Regions from separate parts of the Arthrobacter sp. TS-15 genome, predicted to be linked through region 1. Evidence: riboswitches for the same ligand, from Rfam matches in the RefSeq annotation. Region 1 holds a riboswitch; each other region holds the start of a gene.
The links. A riboswitch is a leader RNA that binds a small molecule or an ion and turns the genes downstream of it on or off. The one in region 1 is predicted to bind cyclic di-AMP.
Positions count from the first base shown of each region.

Region 1 (4,235 bases):
GGATGCGGGTGCCTTTGGGGCCTTGAACTCGGTCATGGCCATTGGCTCGGTGACCGGTGCGCTGTTGGCCGCCCGGCGAGGCAGGCCGCGCCTCAGGTTGATCTTCGGGGCCGCCGGCGGGTTCGGACTTGCCAGCGCCCTGGCCGCATTGGCACCCAACGCCGTGCTGTTCGGGCTCGCCCTGATTCCGTGCGGACTCTTCGCCCTGACCCTTATCACCAGCGCCAACGGCTACGTTCAATCCACCACGGAAGCCGTGATGCGCGGGCGGGTCATGTCCCTCTACATGGCCATCTTCATGGGCGGCACCCCCATCGGGGCACCGCTGGTGGGGTTGGTGGCCAACGTCGGTGGCCCACGGTGGGCCGTGGGCGTCGCCGCGGTTGCCGGCGTCAGCACCGCCGTCGTGGGTTTGCTGTGGATCATCCGTGCGAAACAACTGCGGCTCCGTTTTGACCGCCGGGCCCGCGGACTGCGGCACTTCCGGGTGGAGTCGCTGCTTGCCCCTCCGGATACGGACGACGACGGCGCAAGCAGGCAGGGCGGGTAGCGCACCTTAAATGGCGGCGGCTTAAATGGCAGCGGCGCCGTACGGGAGCTACCCGCACGACGCCGGCCAAAGCCCGTGGTGCTACTTCTTCAGTTCTCCCACCACGTAGTCGATGCTGGCGAGCAGCGCGGAAACGTCGTCCGGCTCGATGGCGACGAAGGTGGCGATGCGGAGCTGGTTGCGGCCGAGCTTACGGTACGGTTCGGTGTCCACCACGCCGTTGGCGCGCAGGACCTTGGCGATGGCCGCGGCGTCAATGGAGTCGTCAAAGTCGATGGTGGCGATGACGTTGGAGCGGTCCTCGGCGTTTGCGACGAAAGGCGTGGCGTACTCGGAGGCCTCAGCCCAGGAGTAGATGCGGTTGGCAGAATCTGCCGTGCGCTTGCTGGCGAAGTCCAGGCCGCCGTTGCTGTTGAGCCACTGCACCTGTGCGTCCAGGGTCACCAGGGTGGAGAGCGACGGGGTGTTGTAGGTCTGGTTCAGCTTGGAGTTATCAATGGCCGTCTGCAGGTCCAGGAAGTCCGGGATCCAGCGGTCGCTGGCCTTGATGCGTGCAGCACGCTCCAGGGCTGCGGGGGAGAAGAGGCCCAGCCAGAGGCCGCCGTCGGAGGCGAAGTTCTTTTGCGGGGCGAAGTAGTAGACGTCCGATTCGGCAACGTCAACGTCCAGCCCGCCGGCCGCCGAGGTGGCATCCACCAGGACGAGGGAGCCTTCATCAGCACCCTGGACGCGTTTGACGGGCGCAGCCACGCCCGTTGACGTTTCATTCTGGGGCCAAGCGTAGACGTCAACGCCGGTTTCGGCCTGTGCCACCGGGCGGGTTCCGGGTTCGGCCTTGATGATGGAAGAAGCATCAAGGAAGGGTGCCTTGTTGGTGGCGGCAGCGAACTTGGAACCGAACTCACCGAAGGACAAGTGCTGTGCCTTCTTCTCCACCAGGCCAAACGCCGCCACATCCCAGAACGCCGTTGAGCCGCCTACGCCGAGGACAACCTCGTAACCTTCCGGAGCGCGGAAGAACTGGCTGAGTCCTTCACGGACCGAACCCACCAGGTTCTTGACCGGAGCCTGGCGGTGGGAGGTACCCAGGATGGTGGACGATGCTGCAGACAACGCCTCGATCTGTTCCGGGCGAACCTTGGACGGTCCAGCGCCGAAGCGTCCGTCCTTGGGCAGAAGGTCGGCGGGAATGGTGATGCTGTTGTCGCTCACGTGGCGCTCCAATGGGTGTCGGCTAGAGATGGGAGGTGGCATGGGGCATCAACTGCCCCTTCGACACCCCAATTCTGCCTGACACGGCCCGGCCTCAGGAACCTGCCACCGTCATAGTCCGCCACGTGGAATGCGGTCCCACCGAATGCGACCGGAATTATCCAGAGTAATTCCAAATAAGCTAGGCTGGGGGTTGGCGTTCAGGGGGCGGCGGTGCACACCGTCCGCCCTTGCCAGGGACGCGGTACGGTGGAGATTACGCAAGGAACTGCGTTCGAGGAGAGCTGAGCTGGATGACGGATCTGATCGATACCACTGAGATGTATCTTCGGACCATTTTGGAGCTTGAAGAAGAAAACATTGTGGCCCTGCGGGCCCGCATCGCCGAGCGCCTGCGGCACTCCGGCCCCACTGTTTCCCAGACCATTGGACGCATGGAGCGCGATGGCCTGGTGATTGTGTCCAACGACCGCCACCTGGAACTGACGGAAGCGGGCCGGAAGCGCGCCACCGAAGTCATGCGCAAGCACCGCCTCGCGGAGCGCCTGCTGGCCGACGTCATTGGGCTTGATTGGGCCTACGTCCATGATGAAGCGTGCCGCTGGGAGCACGTCATGAGCGAGCGTGTGGAGCGTCGGCTCTACGAGCTCTTGGAACACCCCACGGAGTCTCCCTACGGCAACCCCATCCCCGGACTTGAAGCGCTTGGCGGCCTTGCCAGCCAGCCCTTCCCTCGGCTGGATGTCAACCTTCTCCAGGCAATGGACGGATATGCCGCCGCTACCCGCGTGGTGGTCAGCCGCCTCGCGGAGCCCATCCAGGTTGAGCCGGAGCTCCTGACCCAATTGGACGAAGGCGGAATCCGTCCCGGAGCAAGTGTCTCGCTGGAGCGCGTCGGCGAGTACATCTCCGTCCGTGTTCCGGGCATCGAAGGAGCTTTGGAGCTGCCGCCCGAGGTGGCCGCGCACGTCTTCGTATCCCTCAACTGAGTGTCGACGGCAGCGCCGTGTCAAACCTCACTTCTGTCACTTTTTAGCGTGCGTGACCTGCGGTTTTCCGAAAATAGTGATAAGGGCTTCTCGCTCTGAGCCCGATCCTGTTGATAACGAATTTATTACCGAAGGCCTTAATCCCCTATAGTTATTTACTAGCGCTGATACCAAAGCGTTACCTGATCCGGAGCCGAGCTCTGCCAGCGGATCAGGTGTGTCACCCACCACTGGCAGAGGCGGGGGAACCACAAGCGGCTGTCTAAAGAAGCAGCCTTGGGGTGAAGTCCGCAGCAGAAGTGCCCACGTATACAAGTCCCTCTTGGGATACCTGTGTGCCGTGAGCGCCTCGCGCGGACCGGGTCTTTGTACTCTCTGACCCGAATCCGACAGCTAACTTCGCAGGCTTTTGAGAGAGGAACAGAGTTTGACATCGCAGAACGTCAGGGGTCGCCGCCGCGCGTCCGGCCCCGCTGCTGAGCTGCGGCCAGCCACCGTCGTCACGGAGATCCGGCCCCGCGCCACCGAGCGTCAAGTGCGCCGCCGTAAGAGCCCCCTGCGCCAGGTTGCCGACTTCGCCGCTGCCAGCGGCGTCGGGCAGAAGGCCGGTGTTGCGCTTGCCGCCACCGGGCTTGCCCTGACTGTCGGCCTGCCGGCCACCAGCCCGGTCATGGCCACCTCGGAATCGGGCCAGACCGAGTCCGCCCTCGCCGTCGCAGCCCCCGCGGGCAGCCAGCCCGAGGTTTCCGCGGCCGCGTCGGCGAAGATCGACTTCAGCCGAGCCGCAGTCGCCACTGCCGCTGACCCCGATGGGAAGTTGAAGCAACTGCTCAGCGCCCAGTCGGCCGGAAGCATCCAGCGCGCATCATCCGTTGGCACCATGGCCAGCCCCCTTGACACACTTACCACGGCATCGCCCTTCGGCTACCGCATCAGCCCCCTCACGGGCGGCGCCGGTGACTTCCACCGGGGCCAGGACTTCGTTGCCCAGTGCGGCACCGCTGTCCACGCAGCGGCAACCGGCAAGGTCACTTTCGCCGGATGGCACGAATATGGCGGAGGCAACCGTGTGGTGATCGACCACGGCAACGGCCTCGAGACCACGTACAACCACCTGTCGTCCTTCACCGTCCAGGTGGGACAAACCGTCAACCGTGGCGATACCGTCGCGCTGAGCGGCACCACGGGCGCTTCAACCGGCTGCCACCTCCACTTCGAGGTTCAGGTCAACGGTGAAGTCGTAGACCCCATGGGCTGGCTCTAACCAATCTGATGGTCGCCTCTCGCATGTGCGGGACACCCCGTGACCTGAATGTGACATTTGCGTTCAACTGTTGTAGCGTACAGAGCGCATCGGCTTTTTAGGGGGCCGGTGCACTTGAGTGGATTGCCTAGCTCTGCCACCTCTCAAGGTCCGTTCGCATAAATCGTCTGGCAGGGGCGGGGGAACCACTTCTGGTCTTCGTGAGAAGGCCTTGGGGTTA
Region 1 is NZ_SDXQ01000051.1:16,776-21,010, reverse strand. Features, by position in the region: gene EU811_RS20215 (MFS transporter) at 1-550, shown strand, start outside; gene serC (phosphoserine transaminase) at 632-1,762, opposite strand; gene EU811_RS20205 (metal-dependent transcriptional regulator) at 2,056-2,751, shown strand; cyclic di-AMP (ydaO/yuaA leader) riboswitch at 2,963-3,174, shown strand; gene EU811_RS20200 (M23 family metallopeptidase) at 3,179-4,015, shown strand; cyclic di-AMP (ydaO/yuaA leader) riboswitch at 4,161-4,235, shown strand, end outside.

Region 2 (4,235 bases), on a different contig from region 1:
TTTGGGGGCCACCAGGGACCAGCCGCGGGGGTTGACGTTGGTGCCGTCAAAGCTTGGGCCAATGTGGAGAGTGAACTCGAGGATGGCAGCCAGCGCGGTGGACACAACGATGCCTATCAGGATGGCTCCGCGGACCTTCCGGACCACCAGTGCGATGGTGAGGATCAGGCCCACTGCGAATACCAGGGTGGGCCAGCCAAGGAGCTTGCCGTCCACGCCCAAACCGAGTGGAACGGTGGTACCGGCGGCGTCGGGGATGCGCCGGACGAAGCCGGCGTTGACCAGGCCGATGAGGGCGATGAAGAGGCCAATGCCCACAACTATTGCCGTTTTGAGGGCTTCGGGCACCGCCTTGAACACTGCAGTCCGGAATCCGGTCAGCACCAGGATGAGCATGGTGATGCCCGAAAGTACCACGAGTCCCATCATGTCCGGCCATGTCAGCCCGGGGTGCGATGCCACCGTGACTGCGACGAACGCGTTGACGCCCAAGCCTGTGGCCACGGCGAACGGGTGCTTGGCCCAGGCTCCCATGAGGATGGTCAGGATGCCGGCAACGAACGCCGTGGTGGCCGCCACGGCGGTGAAACCCAGCGACGCGCCACTCGAATCGGGTCCGGAGAGGATCAGTGGATTGAGCACCACGATGTAGCTCATGGCGAAGAAGGTCGCGAAGCCGCCACGGATTTCCCGCGAATATGTGGATCCACGTTCGGAGATCTTGAAGTAGCGGTCGACTGCAGAACCTTGTTTAAGCATGAAGGTCTCCGGGGATCGAGGGGGAGTTTGCTCTCAAATCCTATGTTGTCCGGTGCGGGCCCTCCCAACGATTCGCCTAGTCTGTAAGGAAGCCAACACTAGGAGAAACCGCCCCATGCGTACCATCCGCCCGCTTCTGGCCGCCGTCGTCGCTGCTCTTGCTTTTGCTTCCGCCCTGCTGTTTGCAGCGGCACCGGCGTCCGCGCACGACGTCGCCGAGTCCACAGCGCCAGCCAACGGTGCCCGCGTTGCGGAAGTCCCGGCGTCGGTCTCCATTACGTTCAACAACCGCCCGCTCGCGATCGGTTCGGGCGTAACGGTGACGGCTGGCGGCGAGAACTGGGCGGACGGTCCGGTCGAAATCATCGACAACCAGGCCGTTCAGAAGCTCCGCGAGGGCGCCCCTGCCGGCGAGTTCACAGTGGTATGGCGCGTGGTCAGCTCCGACTCGCACCCGATTGAGGGCACCTTCACGTTCACAGCCGCCGCAGGAGGCTCGACGTCGGCGAGTGGTACGGCGGGTGCCTCACCAGCGGCTTCGGCTTCCTCAGCTGCGGTACCAACAGTGGGCACCGCCGCACCAGGGACTGCCGGTAACAATGAGCCAGCCGCCGACGCCTCCCAACCTTTCCCTTGGAGCATTGTGGGGCTGGCTGTTGTGGCTGTGGGTCTCGTTATTTATCTCGCCGTTACCGCACGGAAGAAATTGGCGGCGTCCAACGACTCAGAGGGCGATACTCCCGCGGAATAGCGCGGTTTTCTACGTAGCTGCGAATATCTCGAATCGGTTACCGCGACACGCCAGAAGCCCACTTCCCGTTACTTAAATGTGACTTCGGGGGAATCATCGCGTACCGTAGTTCCTGTGCCTGTTCCACGTAGCGGGCACTTCCGGCCTGATTGCCTAGCTCTGCCGCAGTCCGGAATCCGTTCGCAGACAAACCTACGGCAGAGACGGGGAACCCAATTTAGGTCGCTTTCGAGCGTGCCTTGGGGTGAAGTCACGATGCTTTCGCTGAACAGCGGGAGATAGTGGCCGGGTGACTCCCATCCGAATCCGACAGCTAACCTCGCAGGCATCGGGAGAGGCTCTTTCATGTCTTCACGCATTCTTCGCGGCCGTCGTAAGGCGGACAGCGTACGTCCTAATCCGTTCATCTCCATCTCGAAGGCAGTTGCCAGCAACGCTTCAGGCGCTGGTCGTCAGGCAGCTGTTATCGCAGCAGCCTCTGGCCTCGTTTTGACCGGTTCCATTGCTGCTCACGCAGCTGAGACCCCGGTTCAGCGCGATTCCAGCCCCGCAACGGTTGCTGAGACCGTTTCCGAGGCACCCACCAAGGTTGTTACCGCCCTGTCGACGGCTACCGTCAATTTCGAGCGTCCCGCAGTTGCTTCCGTAGCAGCTCCGGTCATCGAAAAGCCGGCCCCCGTTGTTGAGGCCCCTGTAGCCAAGAAGGCAGCTGTCACCACGGCTGCTGCTGCAGCTCCCGTTGCCGCTCAGGCCGCGGTTGCTGCTCCTGTTGCTGCCGCACCCGCACCGGTTGCCGCTGCTCCTGCAGCTGCCCCCGCCGCCGGCGGCGTCAACGCAGCCATGGTTGCTTCGGCTTACGCACAGATTGGTATCTTCCAGGACTGCACCGCCATGGTCGAAAAGGCCCTTGGTTCCGCAGGTATCCCGGTAGGCGACCTCGGTCCCATGCAGTTCATGAACTACGGCAAGGTCGTCAGCGATCCCCAGCCCGGTGACATGATCGTCCAGTCCGGCCACGTTGCTATCTACATCGGCAACGGCCAGGCCATCAGCGGTGGCATCAACGGCAACCAGACGGGCATCCACCCGATCAGCTGGTTGACCGCAACGGGTCCCCTGACCTACGTACGCGCTGGCGCATAAAGCCTCACGCTTCAGTTCAAAGGCCGGTGCCTTCGAAGACTTATGTCTCCGGAGGCACCGGCCTTTGGCGTTAAGTTCTGTTCGTAAAAGTTCAGTACGGGACGTACGACGGCGGACTTGGCCGGCTTGCGGGGGTGGTAGCGCGTTTGCTTGCGGGACTTCCTAGGCGATGGCGACGCCGGGACCCGCCGGCAGGGCAACCTTGGAGGAGATGGCCTGACCCACTGCTTTGGCTTGCCGCAGCACTTCCTTGGGGGACGGAGTGATGAGGTCTCCGACGCCCACCAGGTGCATTCCTACGGCCCGCATGGCCGCGGCAAGATTCTGGCCGACTGCTATGCCAAGTTCGGCCAGCATGCGCCGTAGCTGGCTTTGGGCGCAGCGTGTCACTACTACGTGGTCTGCCAGGAGAACGCCTTGGGCTGTGTGGATTGCCCACTGGCGAGGATGGGATTCGTGGGGGCCGGATGCGTGGAGCCCGGTCCTCAGGCCTGTGGTTGTCATGCTGGCGGCCACACCGTATCCGATATGCCGTGAGGGATCTGAGCCCAGGAAATCCAAGCGGACAGCGCGAGTGGTGTTGCGAACGTCCAGGTGATGACTGGCAGCGTAGTTCCTCAGGTGGCGAAGGATTTCGTTTCGTTCCTGCATTGCTGCCGGATCTGCGGCGTCGGTGCGTTTGAGCATGCCTGTATGGACGGACGGTCCAGTAGTGGATAACGCGCCGAACCCGTCTACCACGATCGAACCCACGCCGTAGCGGCTGAGTTCGCTGGCAACTGCCAAGCCGGACAGGCCGGCTCCGATGATCACGGTGGTGGTGCGTTCCGTGCCGGAATCAGGCGTGAGTGACACTGCTTGGTTCCTCCTTGACGTGTGTGCCTTTCGGCATCGCGTGGGATCGCGTCCGAGTTCCCCAAGCGGCCGCAAGTAAATGACCGGGGCGTGTGGTGTGAGACACGTTTTCCGGCCATTCGGTGACTCGAACACTACCGAACTTTTTCGGCCATGGATAGCCTCTCCGCCTGCGCGTTTTGTCTCTTCGCCGCGAGCACCCCAGGGACCGCCGGGAACCGAGCCCTGACCGTTATGCACATAGCCAAATGTCGTCTTGATTCGCCACTGCTGACCGAGAATAGTGAGCATTGGGAGGAGGAATTTCCGGGTTTCTCCTGCCCCGGCCGTTGGCAATAAAACAGTCTGGAAGTTCCAGGCCGGGATCCTCTGGCAGAATAGCCGGAACATCAAGCAGTAGGTGGAGAGGCAGGCCCCCATGGACCAGCACGGAAGACACAGTGAAGAGTCACCGGACGGCCAGGACCAGGTTGTGGAACCTGGTGGCATCGTCGTCGGGGTGGATGGTTCAGAGCACGGTCAGTGCGCCTTGGTTTGGGCCGCACGGGAGGCGGAGCGCCGCCAGCTTCCGCTGCATATTGTCACGGCATACTCCGTGCCAATTTTCGCGGCCTCCGGCTTGGACGGTGGCTACGCAACAGTTGACGATTCTGTCATCCGCGAAGGCGCTGATGCGATCGTTCGTCAAGCCTTGGACAAAGTCTCCGGATATGCCATTGACGTCGAT
Region 2 is NZ_SDXQ01000006.1:294,295-298,529, reverse strand. Features, by position in the region: gene EU811_RS02620 (NCS2 family permease) at 1-759, opposite strand, end outside; gene EU811_RS02615 (copper resistance CopC family protein) at 875-1,510, shown strand; cyclic di-AMP (ydaO/yuaA leader) riboswitch at 1,685-1,852, shown strand; gene EU811_RS02610 (NlpC/P60 family protein) at 1,856-2,653, shown strand; gene EU811_RS23725 (FAD-binding protein) at 2,816-3,508, opposite strand; gene EU811_RS02600 (universal stress protein) at 3,927-4,235, shown strand, end outside.
Region 2: another riboswitch for cyclic di-AMP. It lies ahead of EU811_RS02610 (NlpC/P60 family protein); the one in region 1 lies ahead of EU811_RS20200 (M23 family metallopeptidase).

Region 3 (4,235 bases), on a different contig from region 1:
CTGGTGGCCATCTGCGGAGCCGTGGGCATTGTCAGCTACGCGTCCATGGACATGGTCTTCAACAGGCAGCTCGATAGGCAATTGGAGCAGGCGTCCAGCCGCGCGACCGACTTCGGCAGGCCGCCGTCGAACTTTCCCACGAACCCCTCCGGAAGGCCTGACCCGCTGGAAGCGCGCGGCCAGGCCGCGGGAACGCTCAACGCGAGGATCGACGGCTCAACCGTGAGAAGTTCGGGGCTCATCGACGCCCAAGGCAACCGCGTTTCACTCTCCGCAGCCGATGAGCAGGTCCTGTTGTCGCTCCCCAAGGACAACGTGCCGGTGGATCGATCCCTATCCAATGGTGACTACCGGCTGGTGGCAGTGGACACCTACGGTGATGTGATCGTGACGGGGCTGCCCTTGGCGGACAAGCAAAGCGCCGAGGCCTCGCTGGTGTGGACCATGGTGTTGGTTTCGTTGGGCGGATTGGTACTGATCGGCCTCGCCGGAACAGTGATCATCCGGCGGACCATGCGGCCGCTTGAGCAGCTCTCCGAGGTTGCCACCAAGGTTTCGCGCCTCCCCCTCGACGCCGGTGAGGTGGCACTTGCGGTGCGCGTACCGCCGTCGGCCGCTCATCCCGGAACGGAAGTTGGAAGCGTTGGCCATGCTCTGAACCAGATGCTGGAGAACGTCGCCAGTGCATTGGAAGCACGGCAGGAAAGCGAAACCAAGGTGCGTCAGTTCGTCGCTGATGCCTCACACGAACTCCGCACACCGCTCACCGCGATCCGAGGCTACACGGAGTTGCTGAGGATGACCGAGACCTTCACCGACGATGGCCGCAAGTCGCTGGCAAGGGTCCAGAGCCAATCGGAGCGCATGACCACGCTGGTTGAGGACCTGCTGCTGCTGGCGCGCCTGGACGAGGGGCAGCCCGTGAAAGTCGAGGACGTTGACCTGACCCAGTTGGTGATCGAAACCGTCAGTGATGAGAAGGTCATGGCGCCGGATCACATCTGGCACCTCCAGCTCCCCGATGAACCTGTGACAGTCCGCGGCGATGTAACGCAATTGCACCAGGTGCTTGCCAACCTGCTGTCCAACGCGCGCAAACATACCGATCCCGGCACCACCGTGGTGACAGGCGTCATGCTCTCCGCTGATGGCAGCGCAGTGGTCACAGTGACGGACAACGGCCCGGGCATTCCGGTCGATTTCCAAGGCCGGATCTTCTCCCGTTTTGCCCGCGCTGATGCCGCGAGATCGGGTTCTGAAGGCACCTCGGGACTGGGCCTTTCCATTGTGGATTCGATTGTTGCCGCCCATGGTGGCACCGTGGAGGTGACGTCCAGGCCCGGGCGCACTGAGTTCGCGCTGCGACTTCCCACGGTAAGCACCGGAGAAGGTCAGGCACGCCGGCAAGGCGACTCACCGGCGTCGTGATCTCTGTTACCTAAATGTGACTTCTGAAGAAACCTCCTGTACCGTCGAAAGGGTGGGTTTCCCCAAGGACCCACATCCGGGATGCGCCGAGCTCTGCCACTTCCCGGAGTCCGTTCTTCTTTGAGGCAGAGACGGGGGACCCACAGTCTCCGGGCCTGGCAATGTGCCGCCCTAGGGGTGAAGCCGCAGCGTGACGCGCGGCCGGATGACCTCATCCGAACCCGACAGCTAACTCCGCAGGCGCTGAGAGGTCACACAACATGTCTGAATTTAACGATCAGACGCGCCCTTCTGCGCGTCACCGCGACGAACACAACGCACCGCTCACCAAGTCGCAGTCCGTCCTCAAGAACGCTGCCCGCCAGGGTAAGTCCGGCCACCGCATGTCAGTCGTAGCCGGCGTTGTTGCAGCCGCACTGGGTGTTGCATCGCTCGGAACCGCCGCAAACGCTGCGTTGACTCTCCCTGAGGCGAGCCGCGTTGCCGGGACCCAGGCTGCTGCCCAGGTCAGCGCCAACAAGTCAGCTGAAATCTCCGCTTCCTTGGATGCTGCCGCCGCCAAGGGCGCAGCTGACCGGGCTGCCGCGGACAAGGCAGCTGCTGAGAAGGCCGCTGCCGACAAGGCTGCCGCTGACCAGGCCGCTGCTGAGAAGGCTGCCGCTGACGCTGCAGCCAAGCAAGCCGCCGACGCCGCTGCCGCCCAAGCCGCAGCTGAGAAGGCTGCCGCTGACGCTGCAGCCAAGCAAGCCGCCGACGCCGCTGCTGCCGCCGCCGCTGCGGAAGCTGCAGCTGCCGCTGCCACCCCGAAAGCCGTGGACGACCCCGCCGCTGCCAAGGCCTACGCCGCCAGCATCCTGGGCAACTACGGCTGGAGCGCAGCTGAGATGACCGCGCTGAACACCCTGTGGGAGAAGGAATCCAACTGGAGGACCACTGCCACCAACGCTTCCAGCGGCGCGTATGGCATTGTCCAGTCCCTCCCGGCCGGCAAGATGGCCTCCGCTGGTGCTGACTGGCAGACCAACTACCAGACCCAGATCAAGTGGGGCCTGAACTACATCAAGGAGCGCTACGGATCCCCGTCCGCCGCTCTGGGCTTCCACTTGGCCAACAACTGGTACTAAGCCAGACCGCTTCATTGCCGCGCCCGTTCCCGCCGTCCGCCCCAGTACCCACTGGAGCGGATGGCGGGAACGGGTGCGGCTTTTGCTGTTTTACAGGCGCCACCCGTGGTTCACAGGCGCTGCCCATGGTTCACAGCGCGGTCACAGCCTCCGCCTAGAGCCCACATAATCGGCCGTCGCATGCTGGATATATGACGCTCACAGCTCCCCGGCCAGCACTGCATAGGACGGTGCAAGTCCCTCCCGCCAGCACACCCGCGCTGGCTCCCGTCCTGGACATCGCCCTACCTGTGTTCAACCAGGAAGTCCGCCTGGAAGAAGACGTTCGCAGGCTACACGGGCACCTTGCAGACACTCTTCCGCACACCTTCCGGATCACTGTGGTGGACAACGCCAGCACGGACGGCACCCTGCGGATCGCCGAACGCCTGGCGAGGGAATTCCCCGAGCTTATGGTGGTCCGTCTTGATCGAAGGGGCCGCGGAAACTCCCTCCGTAAGATCTGGTTGTCCTCCGCGTCACCGCTGCTTGCCTATATAGACCTGGACCTGTCCTTCGACCTTTCGGCCGTGGCTCCTCTTCTGGCCCCGCTGATGTCGGGCCACTCCGACCTCAGTGTCGGCACGCGTCTGGCAAAGGCTTCGCACGGGAGATTCAGCCACCACCGTGACGTCATTGCACGCACCTACAATTTTCTGTTGCGCGTCCTGACGGGAGCGCGCTTCTCCGATGCTGAGTGCGGGTTCAAAGCCATTCGTGCCGACGTCGCCCGCCAGCTGCTCCCCTACACCCGTGATGAAGCATGGTTTTTCGACACCGAACTGCTGATCATCGCTGACCGCTCCGCTCTGCGCATTCATGAGGTGCCGGTGGACTGGAGCGACAATCCCGACTCAAGTGTCGACGTCGTACGTACCCTTTTGACCGACCTCAAAGGGTTGGCGGGGCTGACCCGCAAACTGCGCCGCGGGACAATTCCCGTCGCCGGGCTTCGCGCCGAACTGGGCCGGGGCCCTCACAGGCACTGAACTTTCCGAAGAGCGCTACGCCTCCGGTTCAGCCTCCACCGCGCCCCGTACGGCCGCGATGGACGCGGCCACATCACCAGCGTCCGTGGTCCAGTTGCTCACAGAGATCCGCAGGATCTCACGTCCTCGCCATGACGAACCGGACATCCACACCGCGCCCTCGGCCATGAGCCGCTGGGTGATGCGGTGCGTGCGATCGTCACTGCCGAAACTCACGGAGACCTGCGTGAATACGACGTCGTTGAGCACTTCCACTCCCGGGATCGCGGATAGTCCTTCAGCCAAAGCACGGGCATTTGCCGCAAGACGGTCCACCATGGAAATCACGCCGTCCCGGCCCAGCTGCCTCAGTGCCGCCCACACCGGAATGCCGCGGGCGCGGCGGGACATCTCCGGAACTTTCTCGAAAGGGTCCCCCGGTCCGGCATCAGTGGCTATCAGGTAACTGGTGTGAACACTGAAAGCACGCCTCAAGGCTTCCGGGCGGGCCACGATTGCCAGGCCACAGTCGTAGGGGACGTTCAGGGTTTTGTGTGCGTCCGTTGCCCACGAGTCGGCGTCCTCAACACCGGCCAGCCGGGTACGCAGCGTTGGGCTCACAGCCGCCCACAAACCAAAGGCGCCGTCCACATGTACCCATGCACCGCGATCGTGG
Region 3 is NZ_SDXQ01000004.1:30,700-34,934, forward strand. Features, by position in the region: gene EU811_RS00740 (sensor histidine kinase) at 1-1,428, shown strand, start outside; cyclic di-AMP (ydaO/yuaA leader) riboswitch at 1,527-1,683, shown strand; gene EU811_RS00745 (aggregation-promoting factor C-terminal-like domain-containing protein) at 1,689-2,552, shown strand; gene EU811_RS00750 (glycosyltransferase) at 2,744-3,580, shown strand; gene EU811_RS00755 (pyridoxal phosphate-dependent decarboxylase family protein) at 3,596-4,235, opposite strand, start outside.
Region 3: another riboswitch for cyclic di-AMP. It lies ahead of EU811_RS00745 (aggregation-promoting factor C-terminal-like domain-containing protein); the one in region 1 lies ahead of EU811_RS20200 (M23 family metallopeptidase).